DNA from 3 places in the Aliiglaciecola sp. genome. Region 3 is predicted to be linked to each of the others. Evidence: predicted binding sites of a transcription regulator. Region 3 holds the regulator's gene; each other region holds the start of a gene.
What was found. Region 3 encodes FNR, which switches genes on or off when oxygen is low (the NO sensors DNR and NnrR bind a similar motif). Its sites were predicted from a motif close to TTGATCTAGATCAA; they were not measured.
Positions count from the first base shown of each region.

Region 1: uspE (universal stress protein UspE) is a predicted target of FNR. The motif match lies at 2,448-2,461, and genes of this name have one in related genera.
Region 2: ABJV04_RS12720 (OmpW family outer membrane protein) is a predicted target of FNR. The motif match lies at 1,295-1,308, and genes of this name have one in related genera.

Region 1 is NZ_JBDWYG010000069.1:74,684-79,605, reverse strand. Features, by position in the region: gene ABJV04_RS18945 (alkaline phosphatase) at 1-1,360, shown strand, start outside; gene uspE (universal stress protein UspE) at 1,466-2,383, opposite strand; gene ABJV04_RS18935 (F0F1 ATP synthase subunit gamma) at 2,534-3,436, opposite strand; gene ABJV04_RS18930 (alternate F1F0 ATPase, F1 subunit alpha) at 3,438-4,922, opposite strand, start outside.
Region 2 is NZ_JBDWYG010000039.1:224,656-229,577, reverse strand. Features, by position in the region: gene accC (acetyl-CoA carboxylase biotin carboxylase subunit) at 1-136, shown strand, start outside; gene ABJV04_RS12725 (MipA/OmpV family protein) at 345-1,211, shown strand; gene ABJV04_RS12720 (OmpW family outer membrane protein) at 1,378-2,028, shown strand; gene ABJV04_RS12715 (response regulator) at 2,233-2,904, shown strand; gene ABJV04_RS12710 (ATP-binding protein) at 2,905-4,203, shown strand; gene ABJV04_RS12705 (cupredoxin domain-containing protein) at 4,236-4,580, shown strand; gene ABJV04_RS12700 (hypothetical protein) at 4,570-4,922, shown strand, end outside.
Region 3 is NZ_JBDWYG010000031.1:107,130-112,051, reverse strand. Features, by position in the region: gene ABJV04_RS07150 (heavy metal translocating P-type ATPase) at 1-1,832, shown strand, start outside; gene ccoS (cbb3-type cytochrome oxidase assembly protein CcoS) at 1,845-2,030, shown strand; gene ABJV04_RS07140 (sulfite exporter TauE/SafE family protein) at 2,027-2,692, shown strand; gene fnr (fumarate/nitrate reduction transcriptional regulator Fnr) at 2,718-3,455, shown strand; gene uspE (universal stress protein UspE) at 3,569-4,501, shown strand; gene ttcA (tRNA 2-thiocytidine(32) synthetase TtcA) at 4,637-4,922, shown strand, end outside.

The DNA of each region.
Region 1 (4,922 bases), on a different contig from region 3:
ATTGCTCTCATTATCGCTAATACTTTTTGGCTGCAATGATCAGCAACAAACAAATCAAACCATTGTGGTTCCAGAAAAACCAAAAAATATCATTATGGTTGTGGGTGATGGTATGGGCCCCGCTTATATCAGTGCTTATCGATATTTTAACGATGATCCTAACACTGCTGAAATTGAGAAAACGGTTTTTGATCGCACGTTAGTGGGTATGAGCAGCACCTATCCAGCCCCTGTGTCTGGCTATGTGACAGATTCTGCGGCCGGTGCAACAGCCTTATCAGCTGGGGTAAAAACCTATAATGGTGCTATTGCCATGGATGTTAATAAACAGCCAGTGACTACCGTATTAGAGGTATCTAAACGCCTTGGTAAAAAAACTGGTGTAGTGGTAACTAGCCAAGTAAATCACGCCACCCCTGCAAGTTTTATGTCTCATAATGAAGCTCGTGGTAATTACGATGAAATCGCTGATAGTTATGTTGATAATTACCAAATGTATGATGTTGTATTGGGGGGCGGTTGGAAGTTCTTTTTACGTGATGATAGAGACTTAGTCAGCGAGTTTAAAGAGCTGGGTTATCAATATGTTGATGACTATGCAGCCCTAAACAATGTTGCAAAGGATAAACCGCTTTTGGGCTTGTTTGCAGATGTGGGTTTACCTTGGGCCTTGGACGACACTGATGCCAATCGTTTGAAAACCATGACATCCACTGCTTTGGATCAGCTAGAAAGTGACAAAGGTTTTTTTATGCTAATAGAAGCAAGCCAGGTTGATTGGGGCGGACACAGTAATGATATCGCTGCTGCAATGGGAGAAATGCAAGATCTCGCCAGCACGTTAGAAATGCTTGAAGAGTATGTAGCTCAGCATCCTGATACCTTGGTGGTGGTTACTGCTGATCACAGTACTGGTGGCATGACTCTAGGTGCCAATGGAAAGTATGAGTGGAAACCTGAGGTATTGCGCAGCATGACGCATTCCCCAATTTATATTGCTGAACAGTTGTTAAAGGCAGATATTACCGAAGCGCTAACTTCAGATTTGTTTAGTTTTAAGCTAACAGAGTCCGAACTTTCATTGTTAAGCTTCAGTAAAAGTATGGGAGAAAATAATCCACAGTTAAGCAACGAGGGGAACCCTTACGCAGATGCATCAGCGGATGCGGTTAAACAAGCACTTTACGTTAATATTAAACATATTATTGATGCAAGAACCCTTACTGGTTGGACTACCGGGGCGCATACCGCCGTGGATGTACCAGTATTTGCTTTTGGCAGTCACAGTGAGTCCTTTGTGGGCCTAAGCAATAATACTGATATCGCGAATACGGTGTTTTCGTTACTCGAACAGAAATAAACTAGATCAAGGGTACCTTTTGGTACCCTTTTTTATTGAAAGAGCAGGGCGTAAGAATAAACGCCCTTATTTATTGATGTGCTTTGGGCTTATTGCCCTTTGAAATTACTCCGGCTCACCCTCATCTAAATTCAGAGCCAATACCTCACAATTGAGTTCTGCCAAAATGGATTCAGCAGTATTTCCCAAAAATGCTGCGGAAATGCCTTTACGAGCCACGGTGCCTAAAATCACTAGCCCTGCGTCGATTTGTTTAACTACATTTGGGATTACTTTTTCTGGCATGCCTGCTACAACATGCTTTTTGGCCATGGGAATTTCATGGGCTTTTTCCATGCTATCGAGTTTATCACTGTGAAATTGAGCACTATTGGCACTGAGTTTTTCAAAATTAATGGTAGGGAAATCAATGGCGGCACTCATGTTATGCACTAAATATGCGCTCACGGTGTGTATTTCGCTTTCTCCTAACTGTGCAAAAAGTCGGGCCGCTTCCAAAATGTCTTGATTCAACGCAACGTGTTTATCGTCTTTGGCTAACACATCAACCGCAGCCAATATAGGCGAGTTTGTCCAACTGGCGTGTTTTACCAATAACAATGGTGCTTTGCAGTAACGCAGCAAGTGCCGGTCGATTGGCATAGCAAAGGGATTTATACTCATGGAGTCTGCGGTTATGCGTTTGATCACCAGATCCGGTTGGATCTTGCTTACGGCATCTTCGATACCTTCGTGTACCTCTCGACACCATTCAACATGGGTAGTGCAACGGATGTTCTTTTTCTCAAGATCTTCAGCAATGGTATTGAGATAGAGATAACGATCTGCAAGATATTCTTTTTTCATTTCTTTACGGTGATCGCTTGAAAGCACATCGGTTAGATCTAAAATAGGCTCGTAAATTACATTCAGAAGATGAATATGTACTTCATTCAATTCGGCAAATTTTAAAGCCCGAAGTAAGGCTTCATGCTGCTTACGCTTGCCACTGATGACAACTAGAATTTTTTGCGGTGTTTGCATAGTAATCTCCATTAATGAATCAAGCCGATACACTTTGACCATACACCGATTATTCAATCACTACTTGATGTCGATCAATATTGGTGAATAAACAGTTTAGTCGAATATGTTTAGGCAAACCTAATGATTCCCTTATACCTACTATAATTTTCATTTTTCAAAGGCAGTAAGGGCTTCAAACCCATTCACTAAATCAGCAAGCTCTTCATCAATGGCACTTTGTCTGAGTTTATTGAATGACTTTTGCATTTGCTCTTGTAACTCTTCTATATTTTTTTCAGCTCGCTGCATTGCTATAAGTCGACTTGCATTTTCACTTGCTAGTGACTCTATGCAACCTTTAAAAATGGATGTGAAAATATATTCTTTTATGAGTGTGCTAAAGGTCGTCGCATTATTAACCAGCAACTCTGGAATACATTGATTAGGCCAAGTTAGTGATACAAATTCGTGTTTCCACTTTTGGTCAAAAGGTAATATCCGCTTAAAGCAAGGGCCATAGTTAGGTTTGTCTAAGGTACGATTGAAAAAAAGATAAACTTCTTTTAACTGATTTTTTGTTTGTTGTTGCTCGATTTCTATCAAAACCTCAGAAACAAAAGAGGTAATGCTTTCTATTGAATTCGGCAATGGAAACTGTCTTCCTAATGGAACTTTTTGTCCTTCGAGTAACGACTGTATTCGCTCACCAGCTGTCCATATCAGTTGCGCGGCGCCGAACTGTTGACGCTTAACATTTAAAAAATCGACTAAAATATCATTAAATTGTCCCACCAATCCCTGATCAGAGCCGATAACAATAATTCCAATTTTGGTTTTATGATCTGTTGGGGAGGATATTTTTTCTGTAGCGGGATAGTCACTTTTATCAGTATTGATAAAATAAGCAGTTAATCCTAATTGTACGGTTCGGTAATAATCTTCGAGTGAAAGTACTGCATTTTCATATTGATTTATATTTGCCGCAGCCATGGCTTTCATGGTTCTAACAACTGATTTCAAATCAGTTGCACTGACAATTTTACGTTGTAAATCGCTATTCGATTCACTCATATTATGATTCGCCGCTTTCCGTATTAGCGTGAGAAGGGCTATCAGAACCGCTTTGCAAAGGTGCCAAAACCTGTTTAAACATAGTCAGAATATCCTTGAGCTCTTGTTCTGTTAAGGTATTCGCTAGGGCTAATTTGTGTTGAATATCCTCATGAAGGTTATCAATTCCATCGACTACGGCATCTTGCGCCTGTTGAATATACTGAAGTGAAATCCCATCAAAGAAATGGTGTGTCAGGGCTAACAATACAATAATTTGTGCAGATACTGACAACGGAGACGACTCTGGTTGGTTTAAGCAGGCTCTAATACGCTTACCATGTTCGATTGTTGCTAAACTGCTGTCATCTAAACGAGCGCCAAAACGCGCAAATGATTCCAGTTCTTCGAATTGTGCATATTCCAATTTTAATGTGCCCGAAACGGCTTTAAATCCATCTCTTTGCGCTTTTCCGCCTACTCTGGATACGGACTTTCCCACATCAACCGCTGGCAATACCCCCAAATCAAATAATTTGGGAGACAAGTAAATTTGCCCATCGGTAATGGAAATTAGGTTGGTCGGAATGTAAGCCGACATATTTTGTTCTTCGGTTTCAATGATAGGTAAGGCCGTCAGGGAGCCGCCTCCATGTTCTTCATTTAAGTGAGTTGAACGCTCCAATAACCGCGAGTGCAAATAAAATATATCTCCTGGAAATGCTTCTCTTCCAGGCGGACGACGAAGTAATAAAGATAACTCTCGATATGAACGGGCATGACGAGTTAAATCATCGTAAACGATAAGTACGTCTTTTCCTGCGTGCATAAAGTACTCGCCAATACTGGTTGCAGCATAGGGCGCGATATAATCCAATCCTGGCGGATCATTGCCTTCGGTTACCATAACAACTGTGTATTCAAGGGCATTGTGCTGCTGTAATGTGGCAATGGTTTTCGCAATTGAAGATGATTTTTGGGCGATAGCACAATAAATACATAGGACGTTTTTGTCGCGCTGATTAAGAATGGTATCAATGGCGATTGAGGTTTTCCCAGTTTGTCGGTCGCCCATAATTAATTCCCGTTGCCCGCGTCCAACGGGGAGTAGGGCATCTAACACCTTAATACCTGTTTGCAATGGTTCGGTCACTGGTAAACGTGACATAATTTCTGGAGCAGGGCGCTCAATGGGTAAGCGTGGCGTTTGTGAAAGGTGACCTTTGTTATCTTTGGGGTGGCCCAAAGGATTGATAACGCGGCCCAATAGGTGTTCACCCACAACGATGTCCATTACTCGTCCAGTTCGCTTTACTTGGTCTCCTACACTTAGCTGACAATAGTCACCTAACAACACTACGCCAACTTCATTTTCATCCAGATTAAAGGCAATTCCGTAAATGTTATTTGGGAAAAGCACCAGTTCTTCAAAACCTACACCTGGTAAGCCCTTTACTGTGGCAATACCCGGAGACACACTGTTAACAATACCAACTTCTTCAAGCAA
Region 2 (4,922 bases), on a different contig from region 3:
GCGTCATGCGCTGGATGAACTTGTTGTAGATGGCATTAAAACCAACATATCTTTGCAACAAAGTATCATGGCTGATGAAAACTTCTTTAATGGTGGAACAAACATTCACTATCTAGAGAAAAAACTGAAGCTCTGATAGCTGTAAATACTCATCGGAGTCTACCTAATCAAAGTTAGGTAGACTCCGACTCTTTTCTCTCACCCGATTCAAGCATTTTATCCAATCCGTTTTGTCTTCTCACACCGACTTCCTTGGTGCTTTTATATATTTACGATAATAAGCTTGAGCTAGTCACATTTACTGTAGTAAATTTCCATACTATTCCTATTCAAACGGTATTTTTGTGTCCTTCAAATCGCGTTTTTTAACCTTAGCTACGCTCTTTCTTAGCCTCCCCGCTCTTGCTCAAATAGATACATCTATGGACAACGATTACATCAAAAAACCGCGTTGGGAAGCGGGAATCGTCGGCGCAGGGTTTAGCACGCCTGAATACCCAGGAGCAGCAGACAATCATAACAATGGTTTCGTGTTACCTTTTTTCATCTACCGTGGAGACGTTATTAGAGTAGGCGAAAACAGTGTGATACGAGCAGTGGCCGTAGAAAAGAGCTGGATCGAAGTAGACCTATCCCTTGATGCAGCATTTAGCGCAGACTCTAACGAAGATTCGGTACGAGCAGGCATGCCAGACCTCGATTTTGTGTTTGAGGTAGGTCCGCAGGTTCGTCTCAAATTGTTTGAAAGTGGTAACAAAGCTATAGGAATTCAACAAATACAATTTAAATTGCAAAGCCGAGGAGTATTTTCCACCGACTTTTCTTCTATTACCCATCGTGGGTATGTATTGAATCCTGAATTAACCTATCAATACGTTGGAGCGTTTCAATCTGAAGATAGGTTCCGGTTTAGCGTTTCACCTGTTTGGGCCACAGAAAAATTACATGACTATTTTTATCAAGTGGATACCCAATTCGCCACTCAGCAAAGGCCTGAATACGATGCAAAAGCGGGCTATCTAGGCCTTACCTTATCTACAGGTTACATGTTTAACGTTACTCCAACTGTACGCATGTTCATGAGCGCGTCCTATCGCTTCCAAAATAACGCGGCCAATAGCGACAGCCCCTTGTTGGTGGAAAACAACAATTATGCGGTTGGCGCAGGAATAGTTTGGCAAATTAGAAAAAGCAGCGAATACCAAAATTAAACACCGATACTAGCTTGCGCTCACTGCTTTTTAGGGGTGTATTATAAAACTTTGATTTACATCAATCTTTTGAATCTTTTTGGTTGAGCCAGATCAATATCAGAAAAATTCAATTGGGTAAGCTTTCTCCATCAAATTTAAACACATTATATCGATGGAGAAACACATGAAAAAATTAGCAGTTTACCTAGCGGTAGCAGTCGCACTTAGCGCCACTCAAGCACAAGCATATACAACTGGCGATATGATCCTACGTGCAGGTGTCACTACCGTAGCCCCAGACGAATCAAGCAGTAATGTTTTTATTGGCGGTGCAGATGTTGGTGTTGGTGTAAATGTCGATAACAACTCTCAATTGGGATTAAACTTTGCGTATTTCTTGTCACCTAATTGGGCAATTGAAGTATTGGCAGCAACCCCTTTTGAACATGATATTGGTTTAAACACCGTTGGTGCCTTAGGTTCTACAAAACATTTACCACCAACTATTTCAGCTAATTATCACTTTTTAGAAGCCGATAGTGCGTTTCAACCCTATGTTGGTTTAGGTATTAACTACACTATTTTCTTCAGTGAAGAATTCACTGCTGCCAATCAAGAAGCAGGCTTTGATGATTTGGAGTTAGATGACTCTGTTGGTTTATCTGCTCAAATTGGTTTTGATTATATGTTGGATGACAATTGGTTTGTTAATGCTTCTGCACGTTACATTGATATCAGCACTGAAGCGACATTTACTAATGGTGGTTCAGCTGGAACTGTTGATGTAGATATTGACCCATTTGTTTATTCACTCACTGTTGGTTATAAATTCTAAACGGACTAAAACGTTATAAAAATGGGCACTTCGGTGCCCATTTTTGTTGGCGCATAGAAACAACCTTGCTAAAGAAGCCGCGTTAAGATTACTTTAAGGTAAACTTCTTATAATGATAGGGACGATCACAATACAAATTGTCATTCAATTAAACTATTGCCAATATGCTACGCCATTGCTGCAAACGAAAAAGAACCCACTATTATGCGTATTTTATTAGTCGAGGACGATCTCGCTTTATCTGAAGCCTTAAGCAAATCATTGCGCAAGCAGGGTTATGCGGTTAATTGTGTTTTTAACGGCAAAGATGCCATAGCTGCACTGGCCTCAGATGACTGTAATTTAATGATCCTTGACCTTGGGTTGCCCGATATGGACGGATTAACCTTACTCGATAAAATCCGCAAGCAGAAAAACAACATACCAACATTAATATTAACCGCACGGGACTCAACCTCCGATAAAATACAAGGTTTAGATAAAGGCGCTGATGATTATTTACCTAAACCATTTGAAATGTCAGAGTTGCTAGCCCGCTTACGGGTAATGGAAAGACGCTTAGGTACTTCGCAACAATCCCTAGTATCCTGCGGTCCCGTGAGTCTCGATATTACTCATCACTTACTGATTATAAATGATCAGCCGGTAGAAACTTCTCGTCGTGAGTTCACCCTGCTGAAGTCATTAATGGAAAACCTTGGGCGCATTCAATCTAAACAACAATTGGAATCTAAGCTTTACGAATGGGGCGATGAAGTGGCAAGCAATACAATTGAAGTTCATATTCATAATTTACGTAAAAAATTACCTAACGAGTTTATTAAAACGGTTCGTGGTGTAGGCTATAGCATTAATCAGCGAGCTTACCCTGGATAAATGGATTCAATTCGTAAATACCTGACCTTACTGCTTATCAGTGCTATTGCGCTGATTAGTTTTATTGCGGCACTACAAGGGTATCGTTCAGGAATGCAGATGTCTTCGGTGTTATTCGATGCTGAATTGAAAACTCTCGCCCAAAGCATGACTAACTTACCCACGCAAATTAGCGAGACTATTGCCGCTTCAAATGAAGATTTAGCCATTCAAAGTTGGTCTGATGAAGATTTGGTTTTACGCACCAGCAATGTGCCTTTAACTGCCATCGCTCCCTTCGAAGTAGGGTATTCTGACCAGAACTTTAACGCTCAACGGTGGCGGGTTTATGCCAGCTTCAATCAACAAACCTCTGTTTGGGTTTTTGTCGCTCAACCACTAAAAACCAGATTTGAGCTAACCGAAGAAATGATGATATCGGCAATGACACCATTTTTTCTCGCCATTCCCGTTTTAGCCTTAGCCATATTCCTGCTAGTTACCTACGGTTTAGCTCCCCTTAGGGAACTCACCAGTCAATTGTCTACGCGCCGAGAAAATGATTTTTCTGCTATTGCTTTGTCACGAACCCCCGAGGAGTTGTTGCCCACGGTGAGTACTCTGAATAGCTTGTTGAACCGGTTGGATTCGGCCTTCGAGCGGGAAAAACAATTCGCCAGCCATGCCGCCCATGAACTAAGAACTCCCCTGAGTGTCCTGAAAATAAATTTGCATAATTTACAGCAGAGCCAAGGCTGCGAATACGAGGAGATTCAACAGCTACAACAAGACACAGATAGAATGATCCACGTGGTTAATCAAATTTTGCTACTCAGTCGTACTAACCCTGAAATTATCTCAGCTAACTTTGATATTTGTGACCCCTACAAAATAGCCCAAAAAGTTATTTCCGATAGCTATGTGAATATTGATAAAAAGAATCAAAACATCGAACTCAATGGTGAGTCCTGTGAATTTAAAGGCAATGAATTTGCCCTATATACCTTGCTACAAAACCTCATTAGCAATGCCAATAAATACACACCAGAGAACAGCGATATACGCATAAACTTAACCCTTGATGACGGATGTTTACGCCTTCGCGTTGATGATTCTGGCCCAGGAATTCCAGAGCACGAACAACATAAATCCACAGTGCGCTTTTATCGAGGTCAAAGTCATCAAAAGAGTAAAATTGAAGGCAGTGGATTGGGTCTATCCATAGTCGAGCAAATTGTCGCTATGCACGATGGCAAACTCACACTAGGTAAATCAGACTTAGGTGGTTTGAGTGTGCTTGTTGAGCTTAAATCGGCATGAGTAACGTGCGCAGAAAAGTACTTGAAAACATCATGCAAAAATTCATGATGCTAATGTTACTTGCCCTGTCATTTAAAGCCTGTGCTATCGACGAAATTACTATCACCATTCGGAACCATTTGTTTTACCCACCAGAAGTTGATATTCCCCAGCACAAAAAAGTAAAAATCACCTTTATCAATCTGGATGACACCCCTGAAGAAATTGATAGTTTTGACCTCAATAGAGAAAAAGTCGTATTTGCCAAAAGCCGGTCGAGTATCTATGTAGGTCCTTTAGATGCAGGAAGGTATCGTTATTTTGGCGAGTATCATCCAAATACAGCCATTGGCTTCGTTAACGTGGTACCCGTTGAGGAGCGTCAAAATGCTAAGTAGTACAGTGGTACTGTTCCTAAAAGATGCTTTGCCGATATTTTGGGCCATAGCCATTTTAATAGTGTTGATACCCAATTGGCGACACTGGTTACCGCTGGGTATTGGCTGCGGAACGATTGTTTGTTTACTGGTGTTCAATAACATCGGTTATATTTCCCAATTCGCCGATGGTTTGGGGTTTGAGTTTCTTAAAATCCTGTTGCTGATCATCGGTTACCTTATTGCCGGTGCCTTTTTCGTGAATCATCAACTCAGGTACAATTTCACAGGGCGGCTTTTAGCCACTGTGTTTGTCACTTGTATCATTATTCTTAATGCCAGTAACTTACTGCTGTTTTATGT
Region 3 (4,922 bases):
CAGGCCTTATGAGTATGCAGGTCATGATGTTAGCCATCGGACTGTATTTTGGTATTTTTGGCTCAATAGAAGATACAACCAAAGAATTTCTCCACTGGGTGAGTTTTCTATTAACCACGCCTGTGGTGCTATATTCTGGCTTTACTTTTTATAAAAGTGCATTTAGTTCATTACGAATGAAATCTGTAAATATGGACTTTTCCGTTTCAATAGCCATTATCGGTACTTTTGTGGCTAGTGCTTGGGCAACAATTACCCATACCGGCGAAATTTATTTTGAATCAGTCTGTATGTTCATCTTTTTATTACTAATCAGCCGCTTTTTAGAACACCGTTCACGACACCAAGCCAGTCTTATATCTGCCAATATGTTTAAATACATTCCACTGACGGCCATTCAAATAGATAGTGATAACAAGCAAAACTCGGTGTTAGCAAAACACCTTAAACCAGGACAAAAAATACTAGTCCGCCCTGGTGAAACGTTTCCAGTCGATGGGGTGATAACATCTGGCGATGGAAACGTAGATGAGTCCATGTTGACGGGTGAGTCTGAGAAAATCAAAAAGAACATTGGTGACCATGTGTATGGCGGCACCATAAATCTGTCAGGCTCATTTGAAATAGAAGTTGAAAATGAACTTAAATTATCCTTAGTAAATAAAATACTACGGTTGCAAGAATTAGCCCTTGCCGATAAACCCAAGGCTGCAGTGTATGCTGATGTAGCCTCAAAATACTTTATTGTAATTGTTCTTGGAATTACTCTGATTAGTTATTTCGGTTGGTTAGCTTATCAACCAGATCGGGCATTTTGGGTGGCCATATCGATTTTAGTCGCCACCTGCCCTTGTGCATTAAGCTTAGCAACCCCCACGGCATTAACTAGCGCCATGGCAAAGTTAAACCAATATGGTTTGTTGGTAAAAAGAGCAAATATCATTGACGTCATGCCTGATGTCGATACGGTAATTTTTGATAAAACAGGTACCCTCACTAATGGTCACTTTAGTGTAAGTGAAGTTGAGCTATTTAATCATTCAGACGAAAATTTTGTATTCAACTTAGCGGCTGGCATCGAGCAGTATTCTAAACATCCAATCTCCCAAGCGTTTCAATCCAAAACGCCTCTAGAGGTTAATCACGTAGACACCATTGCTGGCAAAGGCTTGCAAGGTACCTATCAATCGCAAATTGTAAAGATTGGTAATCTAAGCATTTTAGATGATAAATTAAATTTGCCCGCAAACCCTGATGACTCTCGCGTGTATTTGCAATTAGGCAAACAATTAATCGCCGCATTTACGGTAAAAGATGTAGTCAAAAAAGACGCTAAACAGCTCGTCAATGACCTGAGTAGCAAACAATTAGTGATGTTAAGTGGTGACGCCGAAACAAGTGCTACCTCGGTTGCCAACGCCTTGGGAATTCCCAATGTGTATTTTAGGCAAACGCCTCAACAAAAACTCAATTACATCCAAAGTTTACAAGCTGATGGACATAAAGTGTTGATGATTGGAGATGGTATTAATGACGCGCCTGTATTAGCCGCTGCCGATGTATCTATTGCAGTAGGTGACGCTAGTGACATGGCGAAACGTTCAGCCGATATCATTTTATTAAATTCGAAATTAAGTAATGTAAAATTTGCTGTTAGTATGGCAATCAAGGTACGCCATAAAATTAAACAGAATATGGTCTGGGCTATAGGTTACAACGCACTTATTCTTCCTCTTGCAGTGGCTGGATATTTAAGCCCATGGATGGCCGTTATCGGTATGTCTTTAAGTTCAATCATTGTAGTAGCAAATTCAATTCGTCTGCTCCGTTAATAGGAAACTAAATTGAGTATTATTTATGTATTAATCCCCATCGCTATACTGCTCGTTTTGTTAGCTATCGGGATCTTTTTTTGGGCAGTTAAGTCAAATCAATTTGAAGATTTAGAACGTCAAGGTTACAACATTTTATTCGATGATGACGTAGACAAAAAAGCACCACAAAAAGCCCCTAAAACTGAAGAAGAATGAACGATATCAGCTGGTTCTCAGCGATTTTAATTGGTCTTGCAGGTAGTGTACATTGTGCAGGGATGTGCGGCGGTATTGTTACCTCGTTTACCTTTGCCTTGCCAAAAAATCAGTCACAATGGCCATTTTTAATCGCTTATAATACAGGACGTATTTTATCCTACAGTGTTGCTGGCGCTATCGCCGGACTTTTAGGGCAAGTTGTCACAACCCAATCTTTCATCAACCCACAAGTACTCACCCTGTTTGGTGGGGTATTTATGGTGTTACTGGGGCTTTATGTGGGTCAATGGTCAAAGTTGCTCACTAAAGTCGAAAAAGTCGGTGCTATTTTTTGGCGTAAAATCAGCCCGTTGTCAAAACGTTTTATTCCCTTTAAACACCCAATGTATGCCGTGCCCTATGGTGTGATTTGGGGTTGGCTGCCCTGCGGATTAGTATATTCAACATTAACCTGGAGTGTTTCCACTGGCAGCGCAGTACAAGGTGCGTTGACCATGTTTTGTTTTGGTTTAGGCACACTGCCTATTATGTTAGCAATGGGAGCTAGCGCCACTCAAATCAGAAGTTGGTTAACACAACCCTTGGTAAAACGTAGCGTTGCAGTTTTATTGTGCTTATTTGGCTTGATTTTATGTTACCAAGGGATTCATAATTGGTAACTAATGAATTAAGTGGAATTATCTAATGTCTGATTCGAACAAGTTCAGTATTCGCTGCCAAAATTGTAGTTTTAACCATCTTTGCATCCCCGTAGCCCTGAACCAAACAGAAATGGAAAGTTTAGATGAGATAATCGAGCGTAAACGTCCTTTGCATAAAAATGATCAGCTCACTATTCCAGGACAAAAATTCACCTCATTATTTGCGGTAAGAACAGGTTCATTTAAATCCTATATTACCTCCCCTGATGGAGAACAACAGATAACCGGGTTTCATTTTCCTGGTGATATAGTTGGTTTCGACGGACTCTTTTCAGAAAAGTACCAAAGTTACAACCAAGCCATGGAAACCTCTATGGTGTGTGAGTTGCCCTATGACAAGCTCGACACTATGAGCGAGCAACTTCCGACATTACGTAAAGAAATGCTTAAGATAATGAGCACGGAAATAAACCAAGACCATAGTATGATGATGCTCTTGAATAAACGTACTGCAGAGGAACGTCTTGCACATTTTTTGATTAATTTATCCGACCGCTTTCACTCTCGTGGTTTTTCTGAAACCGAGTTCAATTTAACCATGACGCGTAACGAAATAGGTAACCATTTAGGTCTTACCGTAGAAACCGTCAGCCGTTTATTAACCCGTTTTCAAAAAGAAAATATCATAAAAGTAGATGGCAAGTTTATCCAGATCCCCGATTTAGCCTCCCTTAGAGATAAGCTCGGTGAGCATGTTTTACAAAATAAAGCCTGCGGATAGGCCTTTCCTGTTAAGTTGATTTAGGTCAAAACAAATAATCGGTTAACTGGCAAAATAGCTAAAGTACCCATACACTTAAGATGAAAGTGTAAACCTTATAAGGGAGTTAACTAATGTCCATATTTAACAAAATACTAGCCGTTGTAGACCCGACCACCGATGATCAGAAAGCCTTTAAACGGGCTCTCTTGCTGGCACAAAAAACGGGGGCCAGTGTTACTGCCTTTCTATCCATTTACGATTTCTCTTATGAAATGACCACTATGTTGACCGTAGATGAACGCGAAACAATGCGCCAAGCTGTGGTAGATGATAAAACTGATTGGCTAGCCAATATCGTTGAGCCATTGGCAGCTAACTCTTCAATCTCTGTAGATATCAAAGTAGTTTGGCATAATCGTCCTTATGAAAGTGTCTTATTTGAGGTGATTGACCACAGTTATGACTTAATTGTAAAAGGCACTCACGAGCATGACACCTTGAAATCGGTTATTTTCACCCCTACCGATTGGCATATTTTGCGAAAGTCTCCCGTGCCTGTATTGCTAGTCAAAGAGCATGACTGGCCAAGCAATGGCAACATTTTAGCGGCTGTTGATGTTGGTAGCGAAGATGATGAGCACCATAGTTTAAATAAAATCATTACAAAAACCGCAGGGATGATGGCTGATTTATTAGAAGGTAAAGTTAACCTTGTTAACTCTTACCCTGGAACACCAGTGAATATCGCCATCGAAATTCCAGAATTTGATCCCGTTGGTTATACGGAATCAGTCAAACAGCATCATGCCAAATGTATGCTTGAACATGCACAGAAATTCAATATACCCCAAGAAAATCAGCACCTTAGTGAAGGTTTACCTGAAGACGTAATTCCATCGGTTGCTAAAACCATAGATGCAGAGTTAGTAGTGATTGGAACCGTAGGTCGAACAGGGATCACCGCTGCACTTATTGGTAATACCGCTGAACACACTATCGACTCTCTCAATTGTGATGTTTTAGCCATAAAACCTGAAGGTTTTGAGTGTCCACTCAAGCACTAGTAATACATTAGCAATATCAGAGCAGAAGTTTACCTAAAACATTTGAAATTAGAGTGTTTATGTCCTTTATGAGGACAGGTATAATCGGCGCTGATAGCAATGTTTTCTAGGAATATAATGAGTAAGATCGAGTCTCTGTCTGAGAGTAAAAAATACAGTTTCAATAAACTTCAAAAGCGCTTAAGACGAAATGTAGGTAAAGCAATCGCCGATTTCAACATGATCGAGGATGGCGATAAGGTGATGGTTTGCCTGTCTGGTGGTAAAGACAGTTACACTATGCTCGATATTTTGATGTTTCTAAAAAGAATTGCCCCTATAAAGTTTGAAATTATTGCGGTTAATTTAGATCAAAAACAACCTGGCTTCCCCGCGGATGTACTTCCAAGATACTTAGAAAATTTACAAGTACCTTATGAAA